Regions from separate parts of the Lysinibacillus sp. NPDC093190 genome, predicted to be linked through region 2. Evidence: riboswitches for the same ligand, from Rfam matches in the RefSeq annotation. Region 2 holds a riboswitch; the other holds the start of a gene.
The links. Region 2 has a riboswitch for FMN ahead of ACQKOF_RS20065 (ECF transporter S component). Riboswitches for the same ligand answer to the same signal wherever they lie in the genome.

Region 1 (16,097 bases), on a different contig from region 2:
TGTATTCTCCACTTATTCCTCATTAATAGGGTTTTTTATAGGCGCACTTGTATATTATGTATTAGTGAAGTATTGGTGGTTCAAAAAATACCCTCAAGCTGAGCTAGAAGATCCAAGTGATGCAAAATATTTAGGGATTACAGCTGGTCACAATTTGGATGAACTATTTGGACAGCAACAAGCGCCTGCTCCAACTGTTGTTCCAGATGAGAATGATGTCGTTGAACAATCAGATCCGCTGTTAAAAGGTGCTAAATAATATTAAACACCTAACAGAATATCAAGAGGTTGATGAACGGAAAGGTGAGGTGATTGCATGTCAGAACATCAACAAAGCACAGAGGAAATAAAAAAAGTGGATCATTATTTAGATAGCGGCTTTAAAATTAAATATGTTTATGAAAATTTAAGTGGTATGTTTGTAGAATTTGCGCGTCAAGAAGAGGTTATTTTGCTGCAAATTCTAACATCAGATGCACGCAAATATTTCTCTGCAAAGCTCCAAGAACAGACGTTATTACAGTAAAAAAGTAAGAGGCTGGGACAAAAGTGTTTCAGCCAACAAAAATACCGAACTATCCAATGAAACGCTCATGAAGTGTTTCGAAATAGTTCGGTTTTTCTATTTATCGTGTTTTGTTAATTTAGAGATTTTTCGGCTTTATGAAGGAACCATTTAGTTATGTCCCAGCCTCTTTTTTACGTAATCAAATAGGCTTTTACTCTAAGTTGATTCGTTTACGGCTAAAGTGATGGATAGAACATTCAAAGTAACGGATAGAATACCAAAATGCTCAGAATCCTTGTCCTATTATTGCCATAATCGTGTTTTTCCTAAAAATACAATTGTGTTTTTCAATAGAATTTATTATTATTATAAGATAATTCATCGTAGAAAGAACTTTAGAAAGAGGCGTAATTGAGTGGCAAATAAAGAATTAAAAAGAGGATTAGAGGCACGTCATATCCAAATGATTGCTCTTGGAGGAACTATTGGCGTGGGCTTGTTTATGGGGTCTGCTAGTGCCATTCAGTGGACAGGGCCTTCCGTGCTCCTTGCATATGCTATAGCAGGTATATTTATTTTTTTCATTATGCGAGCAATGGGAGAGATGCTTTATGTGGAGCCAAGTACAGGTTCCTTTGCAACGTTTGGCTATAAATATATACACCCATTAGCTGGTTATTTAACGGCGTGGAGTAACTGGTTTCAATGGATTATTGTTGGAATGTCAGAGGTTATTGCAGTAGGAACATATATGCAGTATTGGTATCCAAATTTACCTGCATGGATTCCAGGTTTAATTGCAATGGTGATTTTAGGTGTTGCCAACTTTGTTTCTGTTAAATCTTTTGGAGAATTTGAATTTTGGTTTGCCATGATTAAAATTGTGACGATTGTTTTAATGATTGTTGCAGGCTTTGGACTTATTTTCTTTGGGATTGGTAATGGTGGCGTGGCAATTGGATTATCGAATCTATGGAATCATGGAGGCTTCTTTACAGGTGGCTGGACGGGGTTCTTCTTTGCGTTATCATTAGTAGTTGCAGCCTATCAAGGCGTTGAGCTTATTGGGATTACTGCAGGAGAAGCGAAAAACCCTCAAAAAACGATTACAAATGCGATTCAAAGTATTATTTGGCGTATTTTAATATTTTATATCGGTGCAATCTTTGTCATTGTAACAGTTTATCCGTGGAATGAATTAGGTACGATTGGTAGTCCATTTGTTGCAACTTTTGCAAAGGTTGGAATTACCGCTGCGGCAGGAATTATTAATTTTGTTGTTATTACAGCGGCAATGTCAGGCTGTAATAGTGGAATTTATAGTGCGGGACGTATGCTGTATACGCTTGCCATGAATGGACAAGCACCTAAATTTTTTGCGAAGCTTTCAAGTAATGGTGTTCCGATATTTGGCACAGCAGGCGTACTAGTTGGTTTGGTTATTGGTGTTATTTTAAGCTATATAGCGCCAAAGAATTTATTTGTATATGTATACAGTGCAAGTGTATTACCGGGGATGATTCCTTGGTTTGTTATTTTAATAAGTCAAATACGATTTAGAAAAATAAAAGGTGAAGAACTGTCAAAGCACCCATTCAAAATGCCATTTGCACCATTTACAAACTATATAACGATTGCCTTTTTAGTCATGGTGCTAATCGGTATGTGGTTTAATGATGATACTAGAGTTTCTCTTATTGTGGGAGTTATTTTCTTAGCTCTTGTTATCATTAGCTATTATGTTTTTAGAATTGGAAAAGAACGTCCAGTTAATAAATAATGAAATGTTAAAAGGGTGTATTTCTACTATGAGATGCATCCTTTTTAGTTTTGTAACAACGATTTTACCCATTTTGCCTGTTTATTGTTAGCATCTTTAAAATGGGACAAAAATAAATAATGTGTATCAATAAACAAAGGTTGATTTTCACTCCGAGTTGGCGCTTTCCGCGGGCTTGGCTTCAATCTCCTCGTCACCTCGTTCCTGCGGGGCTTTCAGCGCAAGCTAATCCCGCAGGAGTCGCCACTCTCCGTGAAAAATCAACAGCTCCTCAACAACAGTATGAGTAGGCAAGCTGAACCAAAAGAGTATAGCTTTGATTAAACTATCAAAAAGATCCTGCTTATTAGGAATGTTTGATTATTTTCATCTAAGTCAGCTCTCTATAGATGAAAAAAAGGTGTATCGACGCTCCTCATAAAATTTATCGGGGTCTCAAGATTAAATTTCATTACATCTTTAAGCATTTAGGAATAGCGTTTTAATTAAAAGGGACAATCCATTAAGAATTGGATTGTCCCTTTTAACTATTGTTCTTTTCGCATAATAAAGCTTAAATGTCTGCCAGCCTGTTTATCTTGACGGTAGGAAAAACCTTCTGGGCTGAGATATGTGCATGTTGAATCAATCGAAATCTGCTTAGTTGGAATACCTGCAAGCTCACATTGTTTTTTGACAGTTTGTTGATTATCGATATGATATTTATTTGTTTGTGTATTGTAATACATAAAGTCCTCAGCATAGCCTAGGTTATGGAATTTTTCATAGACATCTGCATCCACTTCAAATTTCTGCTGACTAAGTGCCATACCGATTTGTATGTGAAAATCTTGTGGATTACATTGTTCATGCTCCATCAAATGTTGAAAAAGCTTTAATGTCACTTCCTTGCCAGTCCCTTGCCAGCCTGAATGCACTACGCCAATAAGGCCATTGACTTCATTATAAAAAATGACAGGTACGCAATCGGCTGTAAAACTACATAAAAGTAAATTCGGCTCTAATGTATAAAGGGCATCGGTATTACTAATGGCAGTGTCCATTTGCTCAGCGCCGCGTCCTTTATCAGAAATCGTGACTTTATGGAAATTAGCACTATGTGTTTGTTGAGTGCAAATAAAATGATTTAAGTCACAATGTAAAGTAGCTGCTAATTTTTTTCGATTTTCTAGTACATCTGCTTCATTCACACATGTATGCAGTGCCATATTGTTGTGTTCTAGCTCGATGTCATCTTTTAAGGTAGTGCCTGCGATAAATTGTGCGTTATCAAAATAAATTTTAGTTTTCATATCATCACCTCGTCTTACTATATATGATTGGTTAATGAATGTATAGGCGCTTACTCTTAAGATTTTTTAGAGCCATGAGTATTTTCTACAATTCTTTTGACATAAAGAATAGATTTCTTCACATATAGTATCGAAGAATCAATATTAGAGGGAAGGAGTTTGTAAAAATGACGCCAGAGATTTTCTTACTAATCTGCCAATTAGGCTCGGGGCTTTTTTGGATTATTACATACATACTCGTCATCAAACAAGGATTTCAAGATAAGAAATATGGCATGCCAATGGCCGCAATTTGTGCCAATATTTCATGGGAATTTATCTTTTCATTTATGTATCCGCAAAATGACCTGCAAAAGATTATTAATTTGCTGTGGTTTCTTTTAGACATTTTCATTATGATGCAATTTTTACGTTATGGTTATAAGGAGTATAAAAAAATTATTCCGAGAAAGATATTTTATTCATCTTTTTTCATAACACTCGTCGTAAGCTTTTTCACGATTTTAGCGATGATGCATGAATTCGTAGATATGATAGGCATGTATGCAGCATTTTTACAAAATCTGATGATGTCAGGGCTTTTTATCGCCTTATTCATACAAAGAGGGAACTTAAGTGGACAATCAATGGGTATAGCCGTCTGTAAAATGATCGGTACTGTGTTTGCAGCAATTGGATTCTATATGTCATTTAGAACACCATTGATTACTATTATTTCGCTTGCAACCCTGATTTATGATTGGATTTATATAGTATTAATCTATAGGTTTTATGTGAAATATGCAAAATAAAAAATTCCCTTCATCTATAAAAAAATAGCACTCTACAAAGTCACTCATCTTTGTAGAGTGTTTTTAGTTTATACAAATAAAAATGATGAAATGAAACACACTATCAGCAATACACGAATAAGATGTCTCTGTAGTATGACGATAGGGTAGGTGTTTTATGTTGAAAAAGAAGTGGATGACCATACTATGTATAATATGTACAATTGGGCTAGTTGGCTGTCAGGGGAAATCTACGGATGAGAAAAAACAAGAACAACAAATTCAAGAGTCAGAGCAAAAAGCTGAGGATTTAAAAAAGCCTGTTACCTTTGAACAACAACAAACAAAGCCTGTCGTTGTTGAAATTGTGGACCCTTCTACAAAAGCCATCATTCAAACAATATCACCACAAGAAATGGACTATGAAAGTGATAGACAATCGTATACAAAACAAATTGAGCAATTAGCAAAAAAATTAGCGAGAGGGCATGAAAAAACAGTCGGCTATGATAAGCGTATGATACTCGATAAGCTGGACGATCAAGGAAAAGTAATTAAAGGGAGTCCTTTAATTGTTTTAAAAGAAAGTGAATTAGTAGAGAAAATATTAGAAGTATCAGCGACCGGTGGTAAAGTGGAGATGCCTCTTTATATTACAGAAAGCGGGTATTATTTTGAAGATATTCCTTCTTTAGAAAACGTAGTTGTTGCATCTTATACAACTTACTTCAATGCCCATGATGTAGGAAGAAATAAAAATATTGAACTTTCTGCGAAGGCAATCAACAATGTTATCGTTGGAAGTGAAGATTATTTTTCCTTCAATACAGTCGTTGGACCAAGGGACGAAGTAAATGGTTTTCAGCCTGCACCAGAAATCATCAACAAAAAGGTTGTGATGGGCATTGGGGGAGGTGTTTGTCAAACGTCCTCAACCTTGTTTAACGCAATTGATCAAATACCAGTAAAATTTGTAGAACGTCATCACCATTCTTTAGATGTTGGGTATGTTCCAAAAGGAAGAGACGCTACAGTTTCCTATGGGGGCTTAGATTTTAGATTTCAAAATACAACTAACGTACCATTTTTAATTAAAGCTAACTATAGTAAAAATGCTCTTACAGTTGAGATAAGAACAGCAGAAAAATATGTAGCAATCTTGAAAAAGCCATAGTAGTTTTTTCGAAGACACTTATGCCAAAGGTGTCTTTTTTTAGGTGTCATGCTATAGTTAAATTGAGGTATTTCAGTATAATTGTGTTATGAGGAAGGGGAAAAATAATGCATCCGAAACTACAGGCAGCAATAGATTCTATTGATTTTTACCAGGTAACATATCCAGAAGATGCTTGTATTATAGTTGCTGATACTGAGAAAGTCATTGCCTATAAGCCAGGAAAACAAGTGGACTTAAAGATTAAAGTTGGTGATCCTATAGTGAAGTATCGTGGAACAACAACTGAAAAGGCTCTTAGCTCAGGAAAGTTTATTAGGGAAGAGCGAGGTTCTGAGGATTTTGGAATGGCGTATATTGCCTCAGCACAACCTATTTTTGATGGTGGGAAAGTAGTTGGTGTGTTAAGTGCCATTATTTCGAATGAAAAAATGGATGGTATGCGTTTATTAGCGACAGAGCTTTCTAGTTCTGTTGAAGAAATGATCGCAACGAATGAAGAGTTAGCAGTAGCAAGTGTAGATGTATCAAATCGCTTGGAGGAGCTATCCAACTTTTCGGAATCAATGACTGGAGATATTCAACAAATCAATACGATTGTTAATTTAGTAAAAGATTTAGCCATGAAATCTAAAATTCTTGGATTAAATGCTTCCATTGAGGCTGCTCGCTCAGGTGAGCATGGACGGGGCTTTGCTGTAGTAGCATCTGAAATACAGAAAATGTCTCAAAGTAGTAATGAAAGTGCCAATAGCATTACAAATCAATTAGAAAGCATTAAACAATCTATTGATCAAGTCAATGAATCAGCAAATCAAATCGCAACGTTTACCCAGCAATTTTCTGTGAGTATGCATGAATTAACCGATACTTATAAAGGAATTAACAGCACAGCAGAAAAATTAATGCATATTAGCGAGGTAAAAGCCTAACATATAAAAGGATAATAGCAATTTAAACGCTATTATCCTCTACATTTATATGATATTTAAAATTTCTTGTGGTGTAGCAACTTTGTATTCGGGCTCTTCTTGTTGTACAACTTCAATAGCGTCATATCCCCAACTAACCCAAATAATAGGCACGCCTACTTTTTTGCAGGCTACGATATCTCTTTGCTCATCACCAATGTATAAAACTTCTGATGGTGTAATGTTTGAATCTTTTAAAAATTTCTTCATTACTTTATCCTTTCCAAAAATACGGTTTGAGCAAAGAACATTTGATATACACTGAATGCCGTTCATTTTTAGAAATTCTAAAATGTTCTCCTGTGAATTGGAGGAAATAATAAGGATTTTATAGCCTCTTTTATCAATATCCATAAGGACTTCTTTAATACCATCATAAAGATGAACATCATTTAATGACTGACGATACAAGCGATAAAACTGTGGTAAAATCATGGGCAATTTATACATAGGAAAGTCGAATAATTTACTACGTTCCGCTATAGACAATTTTTTCAATGCTTCGATTTCCTTTAACTCAATTCCTTTAAATTTATATTTCAGCGCAAGTGTATTCCAAGCTGATGCAAACACTGCCGTAGAATCTGCCAATGTTCCATCAAAATCAAAGATAATATATTTCATGACAAATTTTCTCCTTTAATCATCTAGTTGTAAAGACGTTTTTTTCTTGAAAATGTTACTGCCTATTTTTAAAATAATGACATGATTATACAGAATATGAAACAGCGTATTATAAATAACCCCAGATGACTATTTTTTTTACTAATGGGTAAATATTTTTTCAGGTTCTTTGGTAAATATTGTACCGAAAAATGCTTTGAATTCAATAACGAAATCATCTTTAAAATATTTTTATTTAGTTAAATGGACAAAAAAAGTACCTGTCATCCGTTGTTTGAGTTGGGTGACAGGTACGACTATTATGAAACATCTTGTGTTGTATCTCGTTTTTTTGTTAAATAATATGCATTTACTGAGGAAGTAATAGGAATGATAAGTGCGATTCCAATACCTGCGCAGAATATCATAATAAGTTCAGTGGCAAATATTTTAGAATTAACAATTTCGCCAATTGAATAAGATAAATCTTTAAACCATATGAGCAAGCTTAAATATCCACCGAAGAAAGCGAAAAATAATGTATTTGTATCTGTACCTAAAATGTCCCTTCCAATGCTTAAACCTGATGTAAATAATTTTCTTCTACTAATTAACGGGTTATGGTGAAGAATCTCATGCATGGAAGTAGCGATGGAAATGGCAACATCCAAAATTGCACCAATCGTGCTCATAATAATAACGGATGCTCCAATTTGCACAAAATTAACCCCAATATAAAGTGAAAAAATACTAATTTCTTCTGTAGATTCTTCCCCGAATCCTCGAATCATTGATTTCTCCGTTACAAAAACAATGAATAGTAATAAAATGACAATCGTAATCATCGTAGAAATGAATGCAGTTACCGTTTTACTGCTCATTTCATTAATAAAAAATAAGCTAATCCAGCTAATGACGGTACAGGCAATGAGCGTTAATACAATCGGACTATTTTTCTGATTGGTCATTAAAAAGATAGTGATAAAGAGTACTCCAAAGTTTAAAAATAAAGATAGAAAAGATCGAACACCTTTTTTTCCACCAATAGCGATCATCAATATGAATAAAATGGCAGTTAACCATACTAATACATTCATTATTTTGCCCTCTTTCGATTAATGAAAAAAATAGAAGTATATAGACTGATCGGAATCGTTAAGACAACACCGATTCCACCTGCTAGGGCTCGGGCTAATTCTAACGAAAGGTTCAAGGAAAGTGTTTGACCTAATGGATAAGAATTTTTTAAATATAAAATTAACATAGGAATTGAGCCACAAATATAAACAAAAAACAAAATACTTGTAATCGTTCCCATAATGTCTTTCCCAATATCCATACCTGAGGTTTTCAGTGCTTTGTCAGAAATATTGTGGTTTTGCTCAAATAAAGCGAACATTGAAGAAGCCATGGTAATGGAGACATCCATTACAGCCCCTAGTGCTCCAATAAATAACCCAGCCATAAAAATCACTCGATAAGGTCGCGTTAAAAATTGCATTTCTTCATATCGAATTCCATTCTCGTTTGTGATCCACAGTACTAAAGCGCTAATCAATAACGAAATAAATGTTCCTAAAAGTGTTGCAACAATCCCTGCATATGTTTTTTCATTCAAGCCGTTAATGAGCATTAAAGAAATGATCGTAAATAAAAGAACACATACCCCACTTATAAATATCAAATTTATATTTGAATGCACATATAAATCCAAGGCGAAGGATAATACAAGAGAATTTATAATTAAACTGATGATTGAGAATAATCCTTGTCTTTTTCCAACAATCAGCAAAGCAAAAATAAAAATCCACGCTACTATCAAGACGAACTGATCACGTTTTACGTCTAAAATTGTCCCAGCCAAATCTCCATTTTTGTCCGTATTTGCTTTAATGGAAACAAATAATTTATTCCCAACATGGTACTCTTGGTCGTAGGCACCAGATGCTGAATACTCATTTGTAAAATGAATAAGCTTCCCTTTTTCTTCACCATTTTTTAATATAGCTGTAATTAGCTGAGTATATAAATGATCATCATTTTCATACATATCCGTTACAGGGTTTGATTCTTTTAATTCCGTTTTTATAACTTCAGCAATTGGACGATCATAAAAAGCTTCATTGTGATAAACGAAAAAAACAGAAGCGATAAAGCAAATTGCCATAAAGGTATAAAATATAATTTTGTTATAAGACTTTTTCTTCAAGATGTTTTGCAATAAAAAAACCTCCAATGTGAGAAGGGAATCTAATCAAATTCGTTGCGTTCATTGTTAGAGTTGACACGAACAATGACTCACAATATCATTATGATTTTTTAACTTCTTTCAGCAGAAGTATCCCACCTCTATAGGCGGTGAGATGAATGCGAATTTAAGTTACTTTTCTGCGGGTGTCCAAACACCTGTACCTGTCGCTACGCTTTCGGTACAAAAGACATTTGCTGAAAGAAGTTAGAGCCTCCGGTGGATGTCACGGAATCGGAAAGGAATTGAATAAAGGATGTTAGCCTAAAATCATCGCATCCATGCGATAACGGCTAACTGACCTGCATCGGTGCCGCTGCCGCTACGCTTTCGCGCAAAAAACATCTGCAGGCCTAAGCACAAAGCCGATTCCGGACGCAATTACGCCGAGGCATAATTGATTGTCAAGCAGATTAAAAAAGTGCCATTATATAGTAACGTGCTAATTGAATAGAGGTTCCTTAATTATATAATCGAGGCTAAACTGGCTTTTAAGTTAGTTATAGCATATTTAAATTATTGTTATTCATTGAGAAGTTTATTAATTAAATCACTTATAGAGAAATATTATGTGCATAGTCGTGTTGATTAGGAAAATAGAGGTTTATTATTAACCAATCAAAGGTTTTATTGTTGATTTTTTGATTATGTACGACCGTTTTTAGCTGGTTGTAATAGAGGAAGCGGTTCCGTCACTCGCCCGCAGTGGAAATTGGCTTCTTCCAAATAATAGGGGTAAGCAACACACCTTATTTGGCTCAGACACGCCAATGAAACGAGCGGGACAACCATTTGAGCTTGCACCTACCTATATTTATTTAGCCTCCGATGACTCATCCTTCGTTACTGGTCAAGTACTACATGTGAATGGGGGTATATAATGACGGAAACTTAGGCAATTAAGGGATTTGTGTTTTTTAACGTTTTGTGATAGATTAGTAGATACTAAATTCGAAAGGAGGTAAAAGTGATGGAAACTGTATTCGCAAAAGGCTTAGCAGAAAAAGAGGTAAAATCTTACATGCTTGGTGGGGATTTGCTATCAAAGGGAGAAGTCTGCCCTTTTTTAAGCAAATTTCATATCGAAAACAGATTCCGGAAGCTTTTGCCTTCTTATTTTAACAATTGTAGTCATTAATTTTTGACGAACTTGTATAAATATATTTATGCAATTATGGCGCCGGTTCTGTACGGCGCTTTTTTACGTTCCATTGTGAAATATAAGGAATCTTTCCCTTACTTGTAGGGTTTTTTTCGCACTTTTAAGGCGCCGTTCTTCGGCGTCTTTTTTGTGTTTTAAAGGAGTGAAAAGAGATGTGTAACCTTATATGTCCATTCATCTGTTAAGCGTCTTTAGCTTTGCAAAAGAGATGGTCAAAATCTATAAGGAGATTAAACAAATGATACTTCAATTAAATGGAATTAGTAAAAGCTATTTGGGAGATCCAGTTCTGTCAAATATAACGATGAAAATTGAGCGAGGAGATAAAATTGGCCTCATAGGTGTTAATGGGGCTGGTAAATCAACATTATTAAAGATAATTGCAGGAGACCTTCCTTATGATAATGGAGAACTGTACATCGGGAAAGGCATTAAAATTGGTTATTTACGTCAAGACAGTGGGTTGAAGCTAGACAATACAATTTGGGCTGAAATGTTAGAAGCGTTACCTGACCTACTTGAGGTTGAAAAAGAACTTCGAGAGCTTGAAAAGAAGATGAGCGAGCCGATGTTCATAGACAATCCTAAAAAATTTGAAAAAATTATGGATCGATATGCAATAAAATCAGAATGGTTTATGCAGCATGGTGGCTATGAAATGGAAGCTAAAATAAACAGTATTCTTAATGGCATGGGCTTTGAAAGTACGTCAAAAAATACCCCTATTCATCAGCTAAGCGGTGGACAAAAAACTCGACTTGCACTAGCGAAAATTTTACTGGAACAGCCAGATTTACTAATGCTAGATGAACCGACGAATCATTTGGATTTTACAACATTAAATTGGCTTGAAGCGTATTTACGCTCATACCAAGGTTCCATTCTTGTCATTTCGCATGATCGATATTTTTTAGATGCACTTGTCAACGGTATTTATGAGATTGAGCGAACAGAAGTCAGGAAATATGTTGGCAATTACTCTAAGTATGTAGAAGGAAAAGAAAAAAATCGTAACTTGCTTGAAAAAAAATATGTCTTGCAACAGCAAAAAATTTCGAAAATGGAAGACTATATACAACGCAATATTACTATGGCTACTTCTTCTAAAAGTGCAAAAAACAAAAGAAAACAGCTTGAGAGAATAAAACGAATTGAAAAGCCTCTAAAGGATTTAAAACATACACAGATGGCATTTTTAATGGAAAAAAACTCTCATAAGGAAGTGTTAAAGGTACGAGATTTATCGGTTTCCTTTACGGTAGAATGCGAGCAACAACCGCTATTAAAAAATATTAATTTTCAGCTACATCGTGGTGATAAGGTTGCATTAATTGGTCCGAATGGTGTTGGAAAATCAACACTAATAAAGACGCTGTTAAAGGAGATTAGTCCAGATAGTGGTGTTATCACTTGGGGGAATGGTGTTACGGTAGGTTACTACGATCAAGAGCAATCGAATTTACATCCAAATAACACCATTTTACATGAGGTCTGGAGTATTACCCGCACATTGAAGAAGCGAGAGTTCGTACTGTTTTGGGGAATTTCTTATTTACTGGTGAAGATGTTTTTAAAAAGATATCTACCCTCAGTGGAGGTGAGAGGGCACGAGTAGCTTTAACGAAACTCGTATTGCTAAAAGCTAATGTGCTTATTATGGATGAGCCAACTAATCACCTTGATTTATTTAGTAAAGAAGTATTGGAACAGGCTCTTTTGAATTTTGAGGGAACACTTTTCTTTATTTCGCATGATCGATATTTTCTTAATAAGCTAGCACACAAAATGGTGGAGCTTTCCACAACTGGTACGAGTATCTTTAGCGGTAATTATGACGATTACATGAAAATGAAATTAAACTAAGGGACATAACATGGAAAGGCAAAGAGGACCACCTATTAAGAAAATATTTGTGTTAGTTAATAAAATATAAAAGCGAAAAGAGGAAGAGAGTATGACAAATAATCAAATTGCAGTTATTACTGGATCAGGTAGTGGAATTGGTAGAGCAACTAGTACTAAATTTGCTGAAAATGGCTATAAAGTTGTGTTAGTAGATTTTAACGAGAAAACTGGAGAAGAGACCCTTAAACTAATTCAACAAAATGGCGGTGAAGGAATTTTCGTTAAAGCGGATGTTTCCAAAGTAGAGGATGTTCAGAATTATGTACAGCAAGCGGTAAACACATATGGCCGTATCGATGTATTCTTCAATAACGCTGGCATTATTCAAAAATTCGCACCATTTACAACGGTAGAATTGGAAGAATACGATCGTCTTATGGATATCAATGTAAAAGGTATTTTTCTTGGCATGAAATATGTCATCCGAGTAATGGAAAAGCAGGGTAAAGGGTCGATTATAAATACTGCTTCATCGGCAGGTATTCGTCCAGAACACAGTATCGCTGTATACTCCGCAAGTAAACATGCAGTAATCGGTTTAACGAAAGGGGTAGCGATCGAGTATGCAAATAAAGGTATTCGTATTAATGCTGTGTGTCCAGGTGGTATCGTTACACCATTATTCCATAGTGTTGCTGAAACACTTGAAAAAACAGGATACGTACCCGAAGAAATGTCACGTGTACGTATGGGACGTCATGGTGAACCAGAAGAAGTAGCAGAAGCGGTCCTATTCTTAGCTTCGGATAAAGCTAGCTTCATGGCTGGTGCTGTTGTCTCTGTTGACGGTAGTTTGACTGTATAAATTTATTGTCCTTGGAACAGCACGCCTTTGGTCTTTTTAATGACCAAAGGTGGTGGCTGTTTTTATGTCGCGAATGTGAAATGAATTAGAGAAAAAATTTTTATAAACAATTATCTGGATAATAAAATAAAATAGTGTTATCGTAAGTAATAGCTAAATAAAAATATCCTTCAGGGTCGGGTGAAATTCCCAATCGGCGGTGATGAAGTAATTCAAAGTCCGTGAGCGCAAGCTGATTTGGTGCAAATCCAAAACCGACAGTTATAGTCTGGATGGGAGAAGGGTAAAAGTGTGAACTTTTTAAATTCGCTTGAGTTTATAAGGTTTATTTGATTATGCTTTTATGTTAACTACTTCCCGTCGTTTAGTTGGGAAGTAGTTTTTGTTTTATTTAGCTAAAAAATTAAATAGCAGTAGTTCTTCGGGGTCGGGTGAAATTCCCAATCGGCGGTGATGAAGTAATTCAAAGTCCGTGAGCGCAAGCTGATTTGGTGCAAATCCAAAACCGACAGTGACAGTCTGGATGGGAGAAGAACGATGAGATGACAGCCTATGGAAAAATTTTGTATCCATGAGGTTTATTTGTTGACGTCTTATGTATATAAACTCCCAAACCCCTTTAATCTAAGGGGTTTTTTGTTTGAACGGAAATTATTAAATGAATGAAAGTAGGTGAAAAAATGTTTACAGGAATTGTTGAGGATATTGGTACCGTAAAAACCATGCAAAGCGATAGAAAAAGTATGAAAATTACCGTTATTTCAAAGAAAATGGTAGAGGATGTAAAGCTCGGGGACAGTATAGCGGTCAATGGTGTTTGTTTAACAGTGATACATTTTAATGAACAAGAGCTAACGATGGATGTAATGCCTGAAACAGTGAGCGCAACAAATTTACAGCAGCTGGCAGTTGGAGATCCGGTAAATTTAGAGCACGCTATGTCAGCTAATGGACGTTTCGGTGGTCATTTTGTATCCGGACATGTAGACGGGGTAGGGAAAATAGTGCGCAAGCGGCCATTAGCAAATGCAGTCTATATTGATATTGAACTATCAACGGAGTTAACGAGCTACTGTATTCCAAAGGGCTCCATCACAATTGATGGAACGAGTCTAACACTCTTTCATGTCGAGAAAAATGGTGTCACAGTATCCCTGATACCTCACACTTACAAGGAAACCATTTTAGGTAAGAAGAAGCTTGGTGATCTCGTCAATGTAGAAACCGATTTAGTTGGAAAATACATTTTGCATCAACTTAAGTATGGACAGGAACCACCGACCATTACAAGAGACTTCTTAGCACAAAACGGGTTTTAACCAATACTCTAAGAACTGGAGGTGGAGATATTGCTACATTCAATTGAAGAAGCAATAGAGGATTTAAAACAAGGTAAGATGATTATTGTAGTAGATGACGAGGACCGAGAAAACGAAGGGGACTTACTCGCACTTGCGGAATTTATGACACCTGAAACGATTAACTTTATGGCGACCTATGGAAGAGGTCTTATTTGTACACCGATTTCACAGCAGATTGCACAAAAATTAGCATTAACGCCTATGGTTAGTATTAATACAGATAATCATCAAACGGCATTTACCGTTAGTATAGATCATGTAGACACAACAACTGGAATTAGCGCCTTTGAACGGGCAATGACTATACAAAAGATGCTAGAGCCACAAGCAAAAGCTGCGGATTTTCGTAGACCGGGCCATGTATTCCCGTTAATTGCAATGGACAATGGTGTATTAGAGCGTAGAGGACATACAGAAGCAACAATCGATTTGGCCAAGCTGTGTAATAGTATTCCTGCGGGAGTTATTTGTGAAATTATGGGCGACAACGGCAAAATGCTACGCTTTAATGACCTCGTTAAATATGCAGCGCAACATCATTTAAAAATGATTTCAATTGAAGCATTGGCAACATATCGTCGTCAACAAATAATAGAAGAAAACACAATGACATTATAAAAAAGGAGAAAAGGACAATGGGTAAAAAATTTGAAGCACAATTAATTGGTACGGATTTAAAAATAGCAGTAGTAGTAGGTCGTTTTAACGAATTTATTACAAGCAAATTATTGGACGGTGCATTAGATGGTTTAAAGCGTCATGGTGTGGATGAGAATTCTATCGATGTAGCATGGGTTCCTGGTGCATTTGAAGTTCCATTCATCGCAAAACAGTTAGCTGAAACAAAGAAATATGATGCAATTATTGGATTAGGTACAGTAATCCGTGGCTCAACAACACATTATGATTATGTATGTAATGAATCAGCAAAAGGAATTGCAAATGTGTCATTAACAACAAATGTACCTGTTATTTTTGGCATTGTTACTACTGAAAATATTGAACAAGCGATTGAACGCGCAGGGACAAAATCCGGGAATAAAGGCTATGACGCGGCAATGTCTGCTATTGAAATGGCAAATTTAAAGAAGATGATTGGATAAATCTTTCCTAATAATAGTATGGAAATTTCATAGGGAATTATTCTGAGAAAGCATTTTTAACATCAAGTATCCTTGAATATTTTTTTAAAGAATGGGGAAAATATCCGTAAGTGTATTTATGTTATTACTCATAAATGTACTAATTTGGAGCTGGTTCAGTAGGAGATGAGGAATATTTCATCAATGGAACAAGAGTTAAATTTGAAATCTTTGAAGTCACTATTTCAACGCTCTGCTGATGTGATATTCCAAGAGTATTTCTTTCAGCAACATAAAGTACATTTGATAAAATGTGAAGCGATGATTAATGAGCGGTTACTGCAGACCGTTATTGTACAACGAGTTCAATCATTATTTACTGCAACATCGGAGGAAATGATAGAAGAACATATACAAAACAATTTACGCGTTCCTC
Region 2 (16,097 bases):
ACTTCGTAGTCAAGTGACTCTCGTCTTTCTCTATCGTTATAAGTATTTATAGCAAAGGAAAAAGTGTATCTTTCTAGTTTTTTCACATGACCATCTAATCGTTGTTCAATCTTTGCGTTCCAATCATCCGAGGAAGAAAACAATGTGAAACGTTTACTTTGTTCAATAGACTCTTGTAGGAAAAACACAAGTTTACTTACGGTTTTCTCGCTGGGAGAGTAGCCATAAACATAATATATTCCTGACTTTGTTTGAAATAGTAGTGAATGAAGGCTTTCATTGTCGGCGTAGACAGTGCCTTCTATTACTTGATCTAGTATGCTGTAGACAAATGTTGGTGCACTTTTTATTGTTTCTTTTATAATCGAATAATTCTCGGCTGTAACCTTGATCATTATCATTTCCCCTATTCTTTTGATATATATTCATACATTATAACGTTGATAGAAATTATTGGGGTTATTGTTTAATATTTAAATATTGTATAATAGGTACATAAAATTTGAAGGGACTGAATTATGCACAGATAGCAATATTTTTCATCCAAACTTAATTAAAAACTTGGAGGTAAAAGTATTGATAGAACAAATTTACACAAAAAGATTATATTTAAGAAAAATGAAGATGGATGATGCACATAGTTTATTTAATATTTGGTCAGACCCCGAAGTTACAAAATTTATGAATATCACCAATTTTACTCATGAAGATCAAGCAAAGGAAATGATTGGGCTTTTTGAGCAATTAGCTGAGGAGCGCAAAGCTATTCGCTTTACCATTATTGAGAAGGAATCAAATGAGATAATCGGCTCTTGTGGATTTAATTCATTTGAAGTAGATAATGCCTCAGCAGAAATCGGTTATGATCTTGCTAAAGCTTATTGGGGAAAAGGCTATGCGCCAGAATGTATTTCGGCTTTGATTGATTATGCTTTCACCACTTTAAACATAAATAAAATTGAAGTAAAAATTGAACCTGGTAATATAAATTCTATAAAAGTAGTAAAGAAATTGAATTTTACTTTTGAAGGAACATTTCAGGAAAATGAAGAATCAAAAGAATCTTTTTATGACATTAATGTTTATTCTTTATTAAAATAAATTGGTGTTAAAATTATAATAGCCAAGAATGTTACCTATGAACATTCTTGGCTATTTTCATTTCTGTTACTTAATCGGAATCCAAATTTCAAAATAAAAATTAAGGCTAAATGGATTTTTGTCCTAGTACGTATGTCCAAATAAGTAGGATGTTAAAATCCCCTATTCTTTTTTATAAAAATAAGAGTATAGAGACCTTCAGAAAAAACATCTCTATACCCTATTTAAAATATATTCAATAAATCTATTGGCTTTTCGATGATATAGTCATACTCCTCCGGCTTACCAAAACCATATGAAGCAAAAACAAATGAAATTCCTGCAAACTTTGCAGAAAGCATATCCCTCTGTATATCTCCCACATATACAGCGTTTTTTATATGATTTCTTTCCATAATTAATTGTATATTTTCTCCCTTTGACAAGCCTGTACGCCCCGGATTTTCAAAGTCGAGAAAATCTAGTTTATGATAAGCATAAAATGTTTCAATGTAGCCCTTCTGACAATTGCTCACAATGAACAAGCGGAATTTTTTTGAAAGAGCTAGTAAAGTTTCTTCTAACTGCGGATATAAAATACCGCCATTACGTAATAAATCATCTTGATCTTGCTGGCAGCATGCTAAAATAAGCTCCATCTACTTTTCTTCATCAAGATAATCAAATAATACAGCGGCTATTTCTTTAATTTGTAACCCCATCGTTTTAGATAAATCTTCTTCGGTTTTCTTTCCTTTACTGAAAGGAGACGCCTGAACTACCTGCGTCCATGATTGCGCTACTGTTTTTCGAATCCCAAAGTGTCCCATCCAAATCGAAAATAATGCTATCTATGTCCATATGCAACCTCCTTCATTATTATTATACAAAATAAGGATGTTGAGAAATGCGAAAATTTCTCTTAAGGAGAATTTTAGTTACAAGATACGGTGTTTACTATGTTGGACTACACTATATAAAACATCCTCACTACAAAAATGGATTTGGCAAACTAATCGTTTACCAAATCCATTTTATCTTTATTGAATCGGAATCCAAATTTCAGAGTATGAGTCAGGGCTATATGCATCTTCATCAGGATAAACCTCTAGTTCAGCTGTTCCTGCTGCTTTATATGGATTGGATGGGAACCACTCTGAATAAATTTGTTTCCAAGTATTTTGCATAGCTTCTGGCATAGGACCATGCACCTCAAATATAACCCACTTCGATGCAGGTATTTCCGTCGCAAATAGATTTTCTTCCACACCTCCTACATGATCCGTAGCAATCCAGTAATCAATGAAACCATTTTGCCCTTGGCTTGTATTTGGTACACAAACACCTAACACCCCTTTGATGCTTCCGTTATTTAATTGGATAAGTTGATGATCGAAGTTTTTCGAATTCATCTCATTCCAAAATTGAGGAATGCCTTGTAAGTTCTCACCATTTTGACAATTATATGTTCTTTTTACCCCTACCACTTGAAACTTTTCTTTTTCTACGATTTTATACTTCATTGGTTCTGCTCCCTTCAGGCTTACCTGGATAACCAGGCGATTATATGATTGTAGTTGACCTTGCTTCTTTCTTGCTTCACTAGGCGTTAGGTTATGCTGCTTCCGAAATGCCTTTGTGAAAGCTTCAGGAGAGTCGTAGCCATATTTGTAGGCGAGATCGATTACTTTTTGCTCTGTATTTATTAACTCCTGCGCAGCTAATGTTAACCTTCTACGTCTTATATAATCTGCAATAGACATATCCGTTAAAATCGAGAAAGTCCGTTGAAAATGAAAGACCGAAGAATTTACTTCTCGTGCAATTTGCTCCATTGTGATGTCATCTAATAAATGCTCCTCAATATAATTAATTGCTTTTTGAATCGACTCAATCCAACTCAATTGCTCTCACTCCTTGTTTATAGATTAAAACATCATAATTAGTTATTCCTGTCTTTTTATGCTAACTTTGGACTGGTATAAATGAAAGCTTTATTTTTTTAATTGGTTTATCACATAAAAGTTAGGGATGACATTTGTTAAAACGTATTCTATGTAAATAGGTTGATTGGAGTGGAGACTGGGCGACACCTTGGGGATCAGCGTCACAGATGAGACCCTGGAACGAGCCAGTAGATGAACGCAGACTAAGAGCATCACGTCCTGTGATAACGCCTTCGTGACCAACTTCGTGTTGACCCAAGCGGCTCATCGGACGCCCCCAGGAAGCTTTGCTCTGCGCGAAAGCGAAGCGGCAGCAACAATGTTTTATCTGTGCGAAAGCGAAGCGGCAGCAACAAAGCGGCCAGTCGGAACGGAAATCAACCCAACGCTATGAGGATTAGCCTTTTTATTTACATAATTGGTATAATTATTCACAAATAAAGTTAAAAGAACTAGACTGGAGGTTTTGATATTGGATAAATGGCAAGGAGCTGCAGGAATCTGCTTAAATGAAGACAAACAATTATTAATGGTTTTACAAGGTACTGAAGAGGAAGTAAAAACATGGTCAGTGCCATCAGGCGGAAAAGAAACTACTGAGAATTTTGAGACATGTTGTATCCGCGAAGTATATGAGGAAACAGGATTTGTAGTAGACATCGTCAGAGAAGTGTTACATAAAAATAATGATGTAGTAGAAGTTCGCTATTTCGAAACAATCATTAAAGGTGGTCAAATGATGATACATGATCCCGATGAATTGATTTATGACATTGCGCGGAAATCAAAAGATGATTTACTATATTTAACATTAACTTTCCCTGAAGATAGACAATTTCTATTATCATTATTTCAATAAAACCTATCGCAATAAATGATGAGAAGCTTAGCTTAGTGCTTGACATTACCTCAACCGCGGGTATTTCCCTTCCACCCGCGGGTAAACTCTTATATTATGATTATTTCATTTTTACTTTTTCAACAGCCGCTTCATATATCAATTCATCATCGATTTTAATATATTGATTTTTCGCAGCCTTACAATAGCCTTCTTGTTCTAAAAAATCCTTTAGTTCAGATTTCTTCGCAAATATTTTTTCAATGACATTTTTCTCCGCCCCAGATTCATCATCTGTTCTTTTTGCAATTGATACCCAATATATTTTTGACAAGTTATTCCCCCCTTTGGATCAATTATTTATAAATAATTAAAGCTGAATGTATAACTGTATGTTCCCCTATATATAACGTATTGTATTTAATATCAACTACTAAACACTCGCTTAAATCTAATAGAGCGTTGTTAATATCATGTTCAAATTGTACAATGTCATTATTTTGGATCGTTACTACTTGAGTCGCTTGCGTCATACATTTTCCCCCTTTTCTTCTAATCATAGAATAAAAGGAATTATTTGTCACAATAAAATGTTTTCGGTAGTAGGAGAAGGAAGAGAAAAAGTAGTACATAAAAATTATAGGGTAATTCTGCAAAAAAATATTTGGTAATATATACCAAGGATACCTTTTCAAGTATAACAAACAGAATTGAGAATAACTTTTGCTAAAACGTATACCAGGTATTTGATTGGAGTGCAGGCTTTGACAACTCTTGAAGATGAGCTTTTTTAAAAATACCTTAGCCAAAATGGAGAGATTCATTTGAAAATAATAGAGAGAGTAATAATACTATCATGTACAGCTATATTCCTATTCATTGTTTTTAAAGCCGTATATAATGGTGTACTGGCAAATAGATCTTTGATTAAACCGCAAAGTTCAAATTATTATCAAATAATCGATAAAGATTTCAATAAAACAGTAGACGTACCTTTTACTGATATTACCTCATTTAGGGGTAATGCTGACTATATTTATATGAGTGTAGATCAAGAAAGTCCTTCTCGTCTCGATAATAAAATTGTTCAATACAATCGAAAGACCCAAAAATACACACCTATATTTAACAGTAAGTTTAAAATGCCCTCTGTTCAAGGTGTAGAATTAAATGATAATTGGTTAGTATGGGTAGATACCGATGAAAGTGGATGGCAGTTGAACCTATATTTTATGAATTTAAAGACGAAAGAAATTCAACCGTTGACAAAAGAAAATGAAGAAAATGTTTTTAATGACTTCCCTGTCCTAATTGGGGACTATGCAGCTTGGATTAAATCGGATAGAAAAGTTGAAAAAGCGGAAGTTATGTTAAAGAATCTAAAAACAAATGAAACCGAGAGTATATTTGATTTAAATACTTATACATTTATGAATATGCATTTATCTTCAAAGGATGGAAAAATATTATTTACTGATAAAAAAATAATTATGGTTATTTGTATTTATACGATGTGATAAGTAAAGAAATAGAAGAAATAAAAACTAACTATGAATACATTGGTTGGGCAAGTTTGCTAAATAGCCAACAATTTATTTATCTAACCTTTAGTGACCCAAGTGAATCTTCACTCGATAACCAAAAGCTTCTTTTTTATAATATTTCTAATAAACATACCCAAGAAGTTCTTTCGGATGTGTTAACTGTAAATGCTCATTATACAGATTTTAATAATCAAGTGTTTTTTTCTTATAACGATGAAGGAATGAGAAAATTTAAGGTAAAGAATAATTTACTAGTTGAAGATGGGGAATTAGAAACTCCTAACATTTATAGGCTTTCTGCTGAAAATGATGTCTATATTATTAATCAGGACCTTTCAGATGAAAAACGCAAAAGCAAATTGATTATCCAAAGTAAGCTGACTAACTAAAAAAAGGCTATCCCTATCAAGGTAAAGATTGAGATGGCCTTCTTCTTTATAAAATTTGATAGACACTCAATTCCTCGCATTTTAAATCAAAAGAAGTGTCGGAGCACCAAAGCCCCAACACTCCCCTTCTAATACATTTCCAAATATTCTTCCCGCTCCCAGTTATGGACACGCGTGCGGTATTTATTCCATTCTATTTCTTTAGCAGCCGTGAATTTTTCAAAGATATGATCTCCAAGCGCTTCACGAACGATATGATCCATTTCTAGTTCAAGGAGTGCGTATTCCAATGACGATGGGATGCTGTCAATACTGTTCAATTCACGTTCAGCTCGTGACATTTTATAAATATTGCGATCTACAGCATCCGGAGGTGTGAGATCTTTGCGAATGCCATCGAGCCCAGATGCTAAAATAACGGCCATCGCTAAATAAGGATTTGCTGCTGGATCGACAGAACGAAGCTCGATACGTGTTGATAGTCCTCTTGAAGCTGGAATTCGAATAAGTGGTGAACGGTTTTGTGCAGACCATGCCACATAGCAAGGGGCCTCATAGCCAGGCACTAATCGTTTATAGGAATTAACAAGTGGGTTCGTGACAGCTGTAAAACCGTGTACATGTTTTAATATTCCTGCCATAAAGCTACGCGCTGTTTGGCTTAATTGCAATTCTGCGCTCTCATCATAAAACGCATTGTTATCCCCTTCAAATAATGATAAGTTGAAATGCATACCAGAACCGTTAACACCAAATAGTGGCTTTGGCATAAAGGTTGCATGCAGTCCATGCTGTGCCGCTATCGTTTTTACAACAAGCTTAAACGTTTGAATATTATCACATGCTTCAATAGCATTTGCATATTTAAAGTCGATTTCATGTTGACCAGGTGCAACCTCATGATGTGATGCCTCAATTTCAAAGCCCATTTCTTCTAACTCTAATACGATATCACGTCGACAGTTCTCCCCTAAGTCAGTTGGGGCTAGGTCGAAGTACCCGCCGCTATCATTTAACTGGAGTGTTGGATGCCCTTTTTCATCTAGCTTAAATAAGAAAAATTCTGGCTCTGGTCCTAAATTAAATGAGCTAAACCCTAACTCCTCCATCTCCTTTAAAACCCTCTTCAGATTGGAGCGTGGATCACCTTCAAATGGTGTACCATCTGGTCTATCAATATCACAGATCAAACGAGCCACTTTACCTTTTTCAGCAGTCCAAGGAAAAATGACGAATGTATCACGGTCAGGACGCAAATACATATCTGATTCTTCAATACGTACAAAACCTTCAATTGATGAACCATCAAACATAATTTTATTGTCCAATGCTTTTTCTAATTGGCTAACTGGTACTTCAACGTTTTTTATTGTTCCTAATATATCAGTAAATTGTAGGCGAATAAATTTCACATTTTCTTCCTTAACACGACGTTTAATATCTTCTTTTGCATAACGTTTCATTTTTCACCACTCCAATGTAATTTTAATTAACATATATTTTTTATAGCTGTTTTTAAAATACATTAAAAGGATGTAAAACACAATACTTATGTAAGGTTTTATTACATTCGTTTTATCGAATATATTTATCTTTTTTTCAGATGGATAGAGTCCCCTCTCTGAAAATCATTTAAAGGTGTCTTTAGACTTATAATAAAGCGCTTTAGTTAAAAAATTTTTGACTTTATTGCTTGAAGCAAGAACTTTTTTTCCATATTTTATATCACATTAGTCTTGTATAATGTCATATTTATTGGTAAATTTATAGCAAATTAGAATTTCTATATTATTCATCAGATAAGTAAATATGGCGTATATATAATAGTCGGAAATTATTATATCAATTTTGCCTTGGCGTAATTTCGCCCGTGGCTTTATCTTCTGTTAAAGATACATAAGGCGGTGAATGTAAGAAGCATGTCAGTATTAGTTATTGGCAGCGTAAGCAATGATGTGTTGCGTCTGCAAAAATATTTTCATCGTATCGACATCAAAAATATTCATTGCTTTACAACAACTGACGCAGCAATGAATTATTTATCAGATTCTTTGAAAGAAGAGTTGGAATTAATTATTCTCGATGCAAAAATGACGCTTAAAAACTGCGAGAACATTTGTCAACAAATTGACGGGCTAAAAAACTGGATTGATGCCCCTATTCTCCTTTCTACTACTTACGAAAAAAGTATTACAATTGATAGGGTTTTTGAAGCTGGGATTTTCGACTTTATTTTAAAACCATTTGATTTTACTCAGTTTAAAACTCGGATTCAGGTGGCCCTTAAATATCAAAAGGAAACCAAGCTACGAAAGCAGCAAGAAAGTATTATTCAAAAAGATTTAATTGTCGCGAAGAAATTTCAAAAAAATGCACTATCTCCTCCATTGAATCTTGAGCATATTCAGATCGATGGGCTTTATGTTACATCCAACACATTAGGAGGCGACATGTACTGCTGGTTTAAGATTAATGAGCATTTAACTGCCATTCTTCTTTACGACGCAATGGGACATGGCATTGCCGCATCACTCGTCACGATGTCCATTAGATCTTTGTTAAAAGGAATGATTACGAAATTAATCGATCCAGTTTTCGTAATTCAAGAACTTAACCGCCAAATTTACGAGCTATTTTCTGATGAAGATATGGACCGTTTTTTAATGACAGCTATCTACATACTCATTGATACGAAAAACGGAACTGCACACTATGTTAATGCGGCTCATCCATCTGGTTTCTTATTTGGAAAATACGGAGAGACGGTGTTCCTCCCAGCAAATACACCTATTTTAGGGTTATTCCCAACCATTTCTATTAATAAAAAAACGATACCTTTATCCGGATGGCATCGCATAATACTTTATACGGATGGATTATTGACAATAAATGAGCAACATGTTGTTGATATGGACTTTTTCCATTCCTATGCTTCACATGGTAATGGCTATGCCCTGCGAAAATTTTCCCAAAAATACGATTTATCCGATAATTTCTACAGCGATGATATAACAGTAGTTTCAATAACAATTACATTACAGGTCGGTGATTGATGATGGAATTCATACTCAATGTAAATCCTGATACACAAGCTATAGCTTATGTAGATCAAGTTATAGAGAATTATACAAATGTATATAATTTACCTTTTAAAAGAGAAATACAATTTGTCGCACATGAATTAGTTATAAATGCTGTGGAAGCTGTGAAGAAGAATGATCCATATTCCGAAAGGGCTATTCAAGTACATGTATCTCATTCTAATGAAGAAATAAAAATAACAGTTACTGATGAAGCGAAAGGAATCGCTGATAAGGATTGGGAGAAGGCTCTACAATTTGATTTAAACGAACTGGATTATTCAGATCGTGGGAGAGGTTTATTTTTTGTTAAAAATATGGTCGACCATATTTGGTTTGAAAATATTTCTGAAACGAAATTTTTAGTTGGTATTTCAAAAAAGATTCATGTATAAAGTAAACGGAAAATTGGAGGAGTTTTCATGAAGCTGTCAATCCGAAAAAAAATGAGCCTGTTAATATTCGGGTGTATTTTGCTACTCACTACACTTTTAGCAGGAATAAATTTTTATGTTGCCAAAAAAAATCTTTTAGAAAGCGCAAATACAAAGCTCTTATCAGATATTCAATTAGGCTATGAATATTTAGATGCTAAATTCCCTGGAGAATGGTCCATTAAAAACAATCAATTGTATAAAGGTGACGTCAAAATGGTAGACAATTTTGAGGTAGCTGATAAAGTGGGAGAGCTAACAAACGGAAATGCCGTCTCAATCTTCCAAAACGATACTCGTATTAGTACAAATATAGTTGAGAATGGAGAACGCGCATTAAATACAAAGGTTTCTGATGTAGTTGCGAAAGTTGTGTTAGGAGAAAAAAAACGTTTTATCGGATCAGCAAATGTCTTAGGTAGTATGCATCAAGGAGCCTATGACCCCATTTTAAATAGCCAAGGCGATGTTATTGGCGTATGGGCGACAGCTGTTCCAACCGCTCCTTATATAAGCATTGCTACAAAGTCTGCACTGGAAAATGTAGCGATTTCCTTAGGAATTGCCATATTAATAATCGCTGGGATTAGTTGGTTTTTACAGCGACAAATCATCAGACCTATTAATATTTTAAGTACAAATGCTAAAGAGTTAGCAGATTTAAATTTAAATGTAAAGTTATTAAACCCAAAAGGTAAAGATGAGATTGCTGTTTTAGCAAATGCCTTTAGTGATATGAAAAATCGTTTAACAGAGACGATGACAATCGTAGCTGGTAGCGCTAACCAAATAGCTAACTCATCACACTCATTAGCAGAATCATCACACCAAACAAGTGAGGCTTCTAGCCAAATTGCACTTACGATGAATGAAATTGCAGTTGGCACTACGACTCAATCTGATCAGGCTGAACAAATAGTGTCAATGATGCAAAAAACAATTGAAGAAGTATCGAGCAGTTTACAAAAGGCCGAGAACACGTTAAATAGCGCTATAGATTCGACCAAAATTGCACGTAAAGGTGAAGAGGCGATTAATGAGGCGATTAAACATTTAAGCGACGTTACGCAAACAGTGTCTTATGCGACAGATTCTATCCAAAAACTCGGTAAACGCTCGGAAGAAATCGGTGGCATTATTACCGTTATTACTGGTATTGCAGAGCAAACAAATCTACTCGCCCTCAATGCAGCCATCGAAGCAGCACGGGCAGGCGAGCAAGGAAAAGGGTTTGCCGTTGTTGCATCAGAGGTACGCCAGCTAGCCGAACAATCAAGCTTAGCATCAGGACAAATTACAAATCTCATTAATGATATTCAGGCTGAAACTTCTGTGACAGTTCGCACAATGGAAAGTAATTTGCTAGCTGTAGAGGAGCAAGTAACAATTATCAATAAAGGAGGAACGGCTTTAAAGGAAATTGTTGAAAAGGTTGAAGAAACAGAAAAAGGCGTTGAGCAAATGAAGGCTGCATTTACGCATGTAAACAATAACTCATTAGGTGTTCAACAAGCCATTCAAGATATTTCCCGTATTATTGAAGACTCCGCAGCAGCAACAGAGGAAATTGCCGCAACATCGGAAGAACAATATGCAACCGTTGCAGAAATTACTCAAAGTTCAGATGAGTTAGCATCAATTGCTGATAAATTACAAAATGAAGTCAATAAATTCAAGTTTTAATTTCTTTCAGCAATTATTTTCTGTACCGAAAGCGTAGCGACAGGTACAGATGTTTTATGTAACGTAAGTGAAATGGCAGTTACAAGTGTTTTGGTAGCGAAAGCGAAGCGTCAGCTACAGATGTTTTATGTAACGTAAGTGAAACGGCAGTTACAAATGTCTTTTGTTTGATTTTCTCTAAAGAATGAGAATTCCCTAACATGAAAAAGAAAATGGAGGCACTATAGTATGAATCAGAAAAAAATTGCGATGGATATCGACACAAAGGCTGATTATATTTTGATTGCGTTTACTGGCGATTTAGAATACGGGATGATTGAAGAGATAAAAAAAGAGCTTCAATCGTTAAGCTTGGAAACAAAGCATGGATACATTATCGATATGCACAAGGTTACAAACATTGATAGTACCGGCTTTGGCATGATCGTCAATTTCGCCAAGAAAGTATCTGTAAAAGAAAAGAAAATCGCCATTATTGTCGTCGATGATTTCATTCGCAACTTGTTTGCTATTTCGCAAGTCGATAAAGTATTCCCTATTACGAAAAGCGAAGAGAAAGCGAGACAAATCATTAAAGAAGGCTGGCTAGGTGAGCTATCGCTTAGTGAATATTAACCTATTGTTGCCCCCATCATTAAAGAAGGTTGCATTCCTATTAAACGGAACGCAACCTACTTTTTTTAATATTGTAAAAGCATATTTACGAACACAACGATAATGACAAGAGGTACTACTATTAACATCAATAGATGATATGTTGAATAGAACCCCTGCCCCATTTGACTTCCTATTAATAATTCCTTCTTCACAAATTCTTTATCAACCACATACGCAATAAAGATAGCAATCAACAAGTTACCTAACGGAAGCATTAAATTAGATACTAAAAAGTCAGTTGCATCAAAAATTGTTTTTCCAAAGATTGATATGTCCGCCAATGTACTCGATGAAAGAGCTGCAGGAATCGCCGCAACAAAGACTACTACACCTAGTAGCATTGTCAATGCAGGACGAGACATACGCCTTTTCTCCATAAATGCCGCTACGATAATTTCATATAAACTGAAGGAAGAGGTTAACGTTGCAAATAAAAATAATATTAAAAACATTGCTAAGAATATTTCACCAAAGGGCATTTGGCTAAATGCTGTTGGCAGAACCATAAATAGTAAGCCCGGTCCAGACGCTGGTTCTAAATTAAAAGCAAATACAACAGGGAAAATTGCCAATCCCGCTAAGAACGATACAAGCACAGTGAGAAGAACTACGGAGCCTGCAGAATTCGGTAAGCTCACATCCTTCTTTAAATAGGAGCTGTACGTCACAAGACAAGAAAATCCTACCGCTAATCCAAAGAAGGACTGCCCCAACGCTTCTAATATAGCCTTTCCAGTTATATTGGAAAAGTCCGGCCACAAGAAGAATTTAACCCCCTCCATTGCTCCATCTAATGTTAAAGCCCGCACAACAAGTACAATAAACATAATAAATAATAAAGGCATCATCCACTTATTAGCCTTTTCTATACCATTTTGCACACCAAGTGAAATGACTAGTACATTTACTAGCGTAAACAATCCTAAACCTAGTAATGTAATCCATGGTGTTCCTATAATCTTTCCAAATAGTTCACTAGGATCATTGGCAGGATCAATAACAGCCCCAGTCACACCAAGGCCACTATAGATAAAAATCCAACCTCCCACAACACTATAAAAACTTAACAATAAAAAACAACCGAGTACACCCATACGCCCAACCCAAGCCCAGCCTGTTTTCGTAGGTGCAATTTTTTTATAGGCAGTCACAGCCTCAGATTGTGTACCACGACCTAAAATATATTCGGATAATAACATCGGTAAACCAATCAACAATGTAAATAGAACAAAAATAAGGAAAAACGCTCCCCCACCACTTTGTCCAGTAACATAGGGAAGCTTCCAAATTGCTCCTAGTCCGATCGCAGCTCCTGCCGATGCTAAAATAAAGCCTAGTTTACTAGACCACTGACTCTTTTTTTCACTCATCTCTTCAAACTCCTCTAACATTCTAAGCTCTTCCTTATTCTACATTAAAATACTAAACCCGACTAGATTAATTCTATACGTTACTTTTGCGCAATATTATCCAACTCACATAAAAAACCTCGAGCGTTTAACAGCTCGAGGTTTCATTCCAATTATTTTGTTAAATACATGGAACGCTGATGATCAATCCATTTACGCATTGTTGTGAATAGCAATACCATAATGATAGTAATTAAAATACCTTTCACAATGTTAAATGGCAATATACCAGCTACGATCATTTTATATAGTGAATCCCCTACAACAGGCTCCATACCTAAAAAGTAAGTGTACATAGGTAAAAATACTGCATAGTTAAGAATGCTCATTCCAACTGCCATTATGATTGTTCCAGCAGCTAAACCTCCGATAAGACCTTGAACTGTTTTGACGCGATTAAAAACAAAGCTAACTGGTAGAATAAATAAAATACCTGTTGCAAAGTTCGCGATATGTCCTACCGGTACTCCTGTTGGCGTGCCTGAGAAAACCCAGTCCAACACATTCTTAAAGAATTCTACTAAAATACCAGCTACAGGTCCCATTGTGATCGCTGCTAGTAATGCTGGCATATCACTGAAGTCTACTTCCAAAAATGCTGGAAATGGTGGAATTGGGAAATTAAAAAGCATTAATAAAAACGAAATACTGCTCAGCATGCCAATCGTAATATACGATTGAAGTTTAACATTTTTCTTCATAGAAAACTCTCTCCTCTTTGCTGATTCAATCTCGCAAGAAGAAAGGTTACGACCTAATCAATAATTATCATGAAAAAACCCTTATGCAAAAGAGCATAAGGGAGAATAGGCATGATTAAAGAACGCCATTAATTAACTATTTTAGAGCATACGCTGTGTGAAGACACATCGAATAAACGCTCGTTCATAGCTAAATTCATAACAATGAATGACGATCGTACCTCCATCTTCTCCCATCCAGACTTTAACTGTCGGCCTTGGAATTGCACCAAGTCAGCCATGCAAAAAATTATTTGCACAGGTCGCGGGCTGAAGAGCATTTAGTAAATCATTCGAGCTAATATGACTTGAAGGAAATATTAGCGATTTACAACTCTATTACCGCCGGTCGGGATTTTCACCCTGCCCCGAAGATGAATCATTATTTTTTTGTTTCATAGCCTTACTATAATGAATTATTAGAAAAAAGTAAATAGCTTTGCTTAAAAAATCCCGATTAAACTTGTATGTTTTACAGATACTCGGTTAATATCCTTATAAAGTGAAACTGTAATCAGTAGAGGTTTTACGCATCCCAATTGCTTATTAGCGTTCACCAATCAGGCAATTTATCGTTCCCTTAACTTCTTTGCTATTGGTATTATAAAATGCCAAGAGCATTCACGCACATACAAAGGCGAGAATGCTCCAAAAAAAATATTTAAGTTCCGTTCGTCTATTTGTTGTTATGCTTTTTATGGCATATATCGTTTATTGGCTCCTACAGGCTTTGGCAAGAAATTTTTCAAATCAAATCCTTCCCAGCTCTCCTGTACAACATTGTCTAGACGTACTTGTTTATCAAAGCTTGCAGCAGTGAGCATCATAGCTTCAATTAATTGAGTTGCACGGACCGCGTCTATTGTCGTTAAATCAAGCGGTTCATCAAATGTAACAATAACGCCTTCTGCTACCTCTTTCACAGTGTATGTTATATTTTCCGGTACGACAGGAAAGTATGCATCATCATTATTATTTCGCATAACAGTAAGAGCTTCTGTAACTGTGGAAAAAGTTTTACGAGAATCAGGTGATAAATATTCAGCCCCATTTTCATCTTTATATAAATAATAATTAAAATGATTTGAGCTTGTTAATGCCATGGGTTTACTTGAATCTTCTTCCTTGGCAAGCTCGTGGACTGTACCATCAGGATTTTCAAACTCAATATCTTTATACTCGGAATCTGAGAATGTATCCTGTATTGTCCCTAAATATTCGTCTGTATCTGCTGAAGCGACATCAAAGTCATCTTTCTTCGGCAATACATGGACCAATTTATCACCCTTCTCCTTTATTTCCCCTTTATATGGATGATAGTTAGTAAAACCATTTGCTTTCTCATCAATTTGTGGCGCATACTTTTCATACATTTGTAGGGTTGTGGGCTTTTTCTTCCCAAAATCAGTAGCAACTCGTTCATTTGGTATGATATACGTCATCGGTACACTTTTCTTATCACGATTTGCCAAACCAATACGGAACACTACTGCATCTGTTAAATCTTCCTCATAAACAGATGATCGTAGTGACATGATCTGTGCATGGTCTGCTACTATGTTGGACTCCATAATTTTATCATGGTTGACAGAGCTTTTTGCTGCGCGATTATCCTGCAATGTTGAATATTGAGAAGGTTCAGGAGCATTAGCCTGGTCTATTTTTGCATCATTATGATTCATGAACATGGAGCCTGTAAGTACTGTTAAAGCGAAAACTGCTGCAACACTCATAAAGATTGGCCATTTACGAGCTTTCTTCTTTGTTGTTGCTGTCTCGGTACTTTCTTGTTGCGTATGCATACTGTGTTGTTGCTCTTGCGATGTTATTTCATCATCTATTGGTTGTTGTATAACTTCTTGAAGATGGACATTATCCTGCAAGCGAGCATCTGCCAATAATCGTTTTAATATTTCTTCTTTCGAACGGCGGTCAGAAAGCTTAGGGGCATTATTCAATACATGTTCAAGTTGGTCATCATCAAATTGATTATGTGTCATTGCCGTTTCGCCTCCTGTTCTCTAACCTGTTGTAGCTGTTGCCTTAAAAATTTAATGGCACGATGCTGAGTGGTTTTTACCTTCGCTTCTGTCCAATCTAGTATTTGCGCTGTTTCTGCAATCGATAAATCTTGAAAGTAACGCATAATAATGACCATTTTTTGGTCACCTGTACAGTGTTCAAGTGCTGCTTGCACCTGCATAAATTCATCACTGGCCTGCAATACGTCTTCCGGTGATGGTGTGGTTGAATGTAGCTGTTCCGTTTCCCAGTCAAAAAAATCAAGTGAATGTTTT

Region 1: another riboswitch for FMN. It lies ahead of ribE (riboflavin synthase); the one in region 2 lies ahead of ACQKOF_RS20065 (ECF transporter S component).

The regions. Positions count from the first base shown of each region.
Region 1 covers NZ_JBNNVG010000014.1:8,723-24,819, forward strand. The annotation lists gene ACQKOF_RS12435 (NCS1 family transporter) at 1-259, shown strand, start outside; gene ACQKOF_RS12440 (hypothetical protein) at 317-526, shown strand; gene ACQKOF_RS12445 (amino acid permease) at 924-2,288, shown strand; gene pgeF (peptidoglycan editing factor PgeF) at 2,816-3,580, opposite strand; gene ACQKOF_RS12455 (hypothetical protein) at 3,748-4,371, shown strand; gene ACQKOF_RS12460 (VanW family protein) at 4,532-5,524, shown strand; gene ACQKOF_RS12465 (methyl-accepting chemotaxis protein) at 5,632-6,456, shown strand; gene ACQKOF_RS12470 (HAD hydrolase-like protein) at 6,502-7,119, opposite strand; gene ACQKOF_RS12475 (YibE/F family protein) at 7,419-8,195, opposite strand; gene ACQKOF_RS12480 (YibE/F family protein) at 8,195-9,265, opposite strand; partial or broken gene ACQKOF_RS12485 (SDR family oxidoreductase) at 10,099-10,241, shown strand; gene ACQKOF_RS12490 (hypothetical protein) at 10,317-10,484, shown strand; gene ACQKOF_RS12495 (ABC-F family ATP-binding cassette domain-containing protein) at 10,747-12,123, shown strand; gene ACQKOF_RS12500 (ATP-binding cassette domain-containing protein) at 12,045-12,371, shown strand; gene ACQKOF_RS12505 (SDR family NAD(P)-dependent oxidoreductase) at 12,463-13,218, shown strand; FMN riboswitch at 13,381-13,506, shown strand; FMN riboswitch at 13,632-13,757, shown strand; gene ribE (riboflavin synthase) at 13,899-14,537, shown strand; partial or broken gene ribB (3,4-dihydroxy-2-butanone-4-phosphate synthase) at 14,568-15,161, shown strand; gene ribH (6,7-dimethyl-8-ribityllumazine synthase) at 15,215-15,682, shown strand; gene ACQKOF_RS12525 (spore germination protein) at 15,866-16,097, shown strand, end outside.
Region 2 covers NZ_JBNNVG010000030.1:27,835-43,931, reverse strand. The annotation lists gene ACQKOF_RS20140 (GNAT family N-acetyltransferase) at 1-395, opposite strand, end outside; gene ACQKOF_RS20135 (GNAT family N-acetyltransferase) at 577-1,101, shown strand; gene ACQKOF_RS20130 (HAD family hydrolase) at 1,326-1,739, opposite strand; gene ACQKOF_RS20125 (AraC family transcriptional regulator) at 2,121-2,984, opposite strand; gene ACQKOF_RS20120 (NUDIX hydrolase) at 3,493-3,885, shown strand; gene ACQKOF_RS20115 (hypothetical protein) at 3,986-4,198, opposite strand; gene ACQKOF_RS20110 (sporulation protein Cse60) at 4,221-4,397, opposite strand; gene ACQKOF_RS20105 (hypothetical protein) at 4,689-5,381, shown strand; gene ACQKOF_RS20100 (hypothetical protein) at 5,378-5,797, shown strand; gene glnA (type I glutamate--ammonia ligase) at 5,926-7,260, opposite strand; gene ACQKOF_RS20090 (SpoIIE family protein phosphatase) at 7,717-8,850, shown strand; gene ACQKOF_RS20085 (ATP-binding protein) at 8,850-9,272, shown strand; gene ACQKOF_RS20080 (methyl-accepting chemotaxis protein) at 9,300-10,994, shown strand; gene ACQKOF_RS20075 (STAS domain-containing protein) at 11,223-11,609, shown strand; gene ACQKOF_RS20070 (sodium-dependent transporter) at 11,675-13,021, opposite strand; gene ACQKOF_RS20065 (ECF transporter S component) at 13,174-13,761, opposite strand; FMN riboswitch at 13,983-14,180, opposite strand; gene ACQKOF_RS20060 (RNA polymerase subunit sigma) at 14,496-15,800, opposite strand; gene sigX (RNA polymerase sigma factor SigX) at 15,797-16,097, opposite strand, start outside.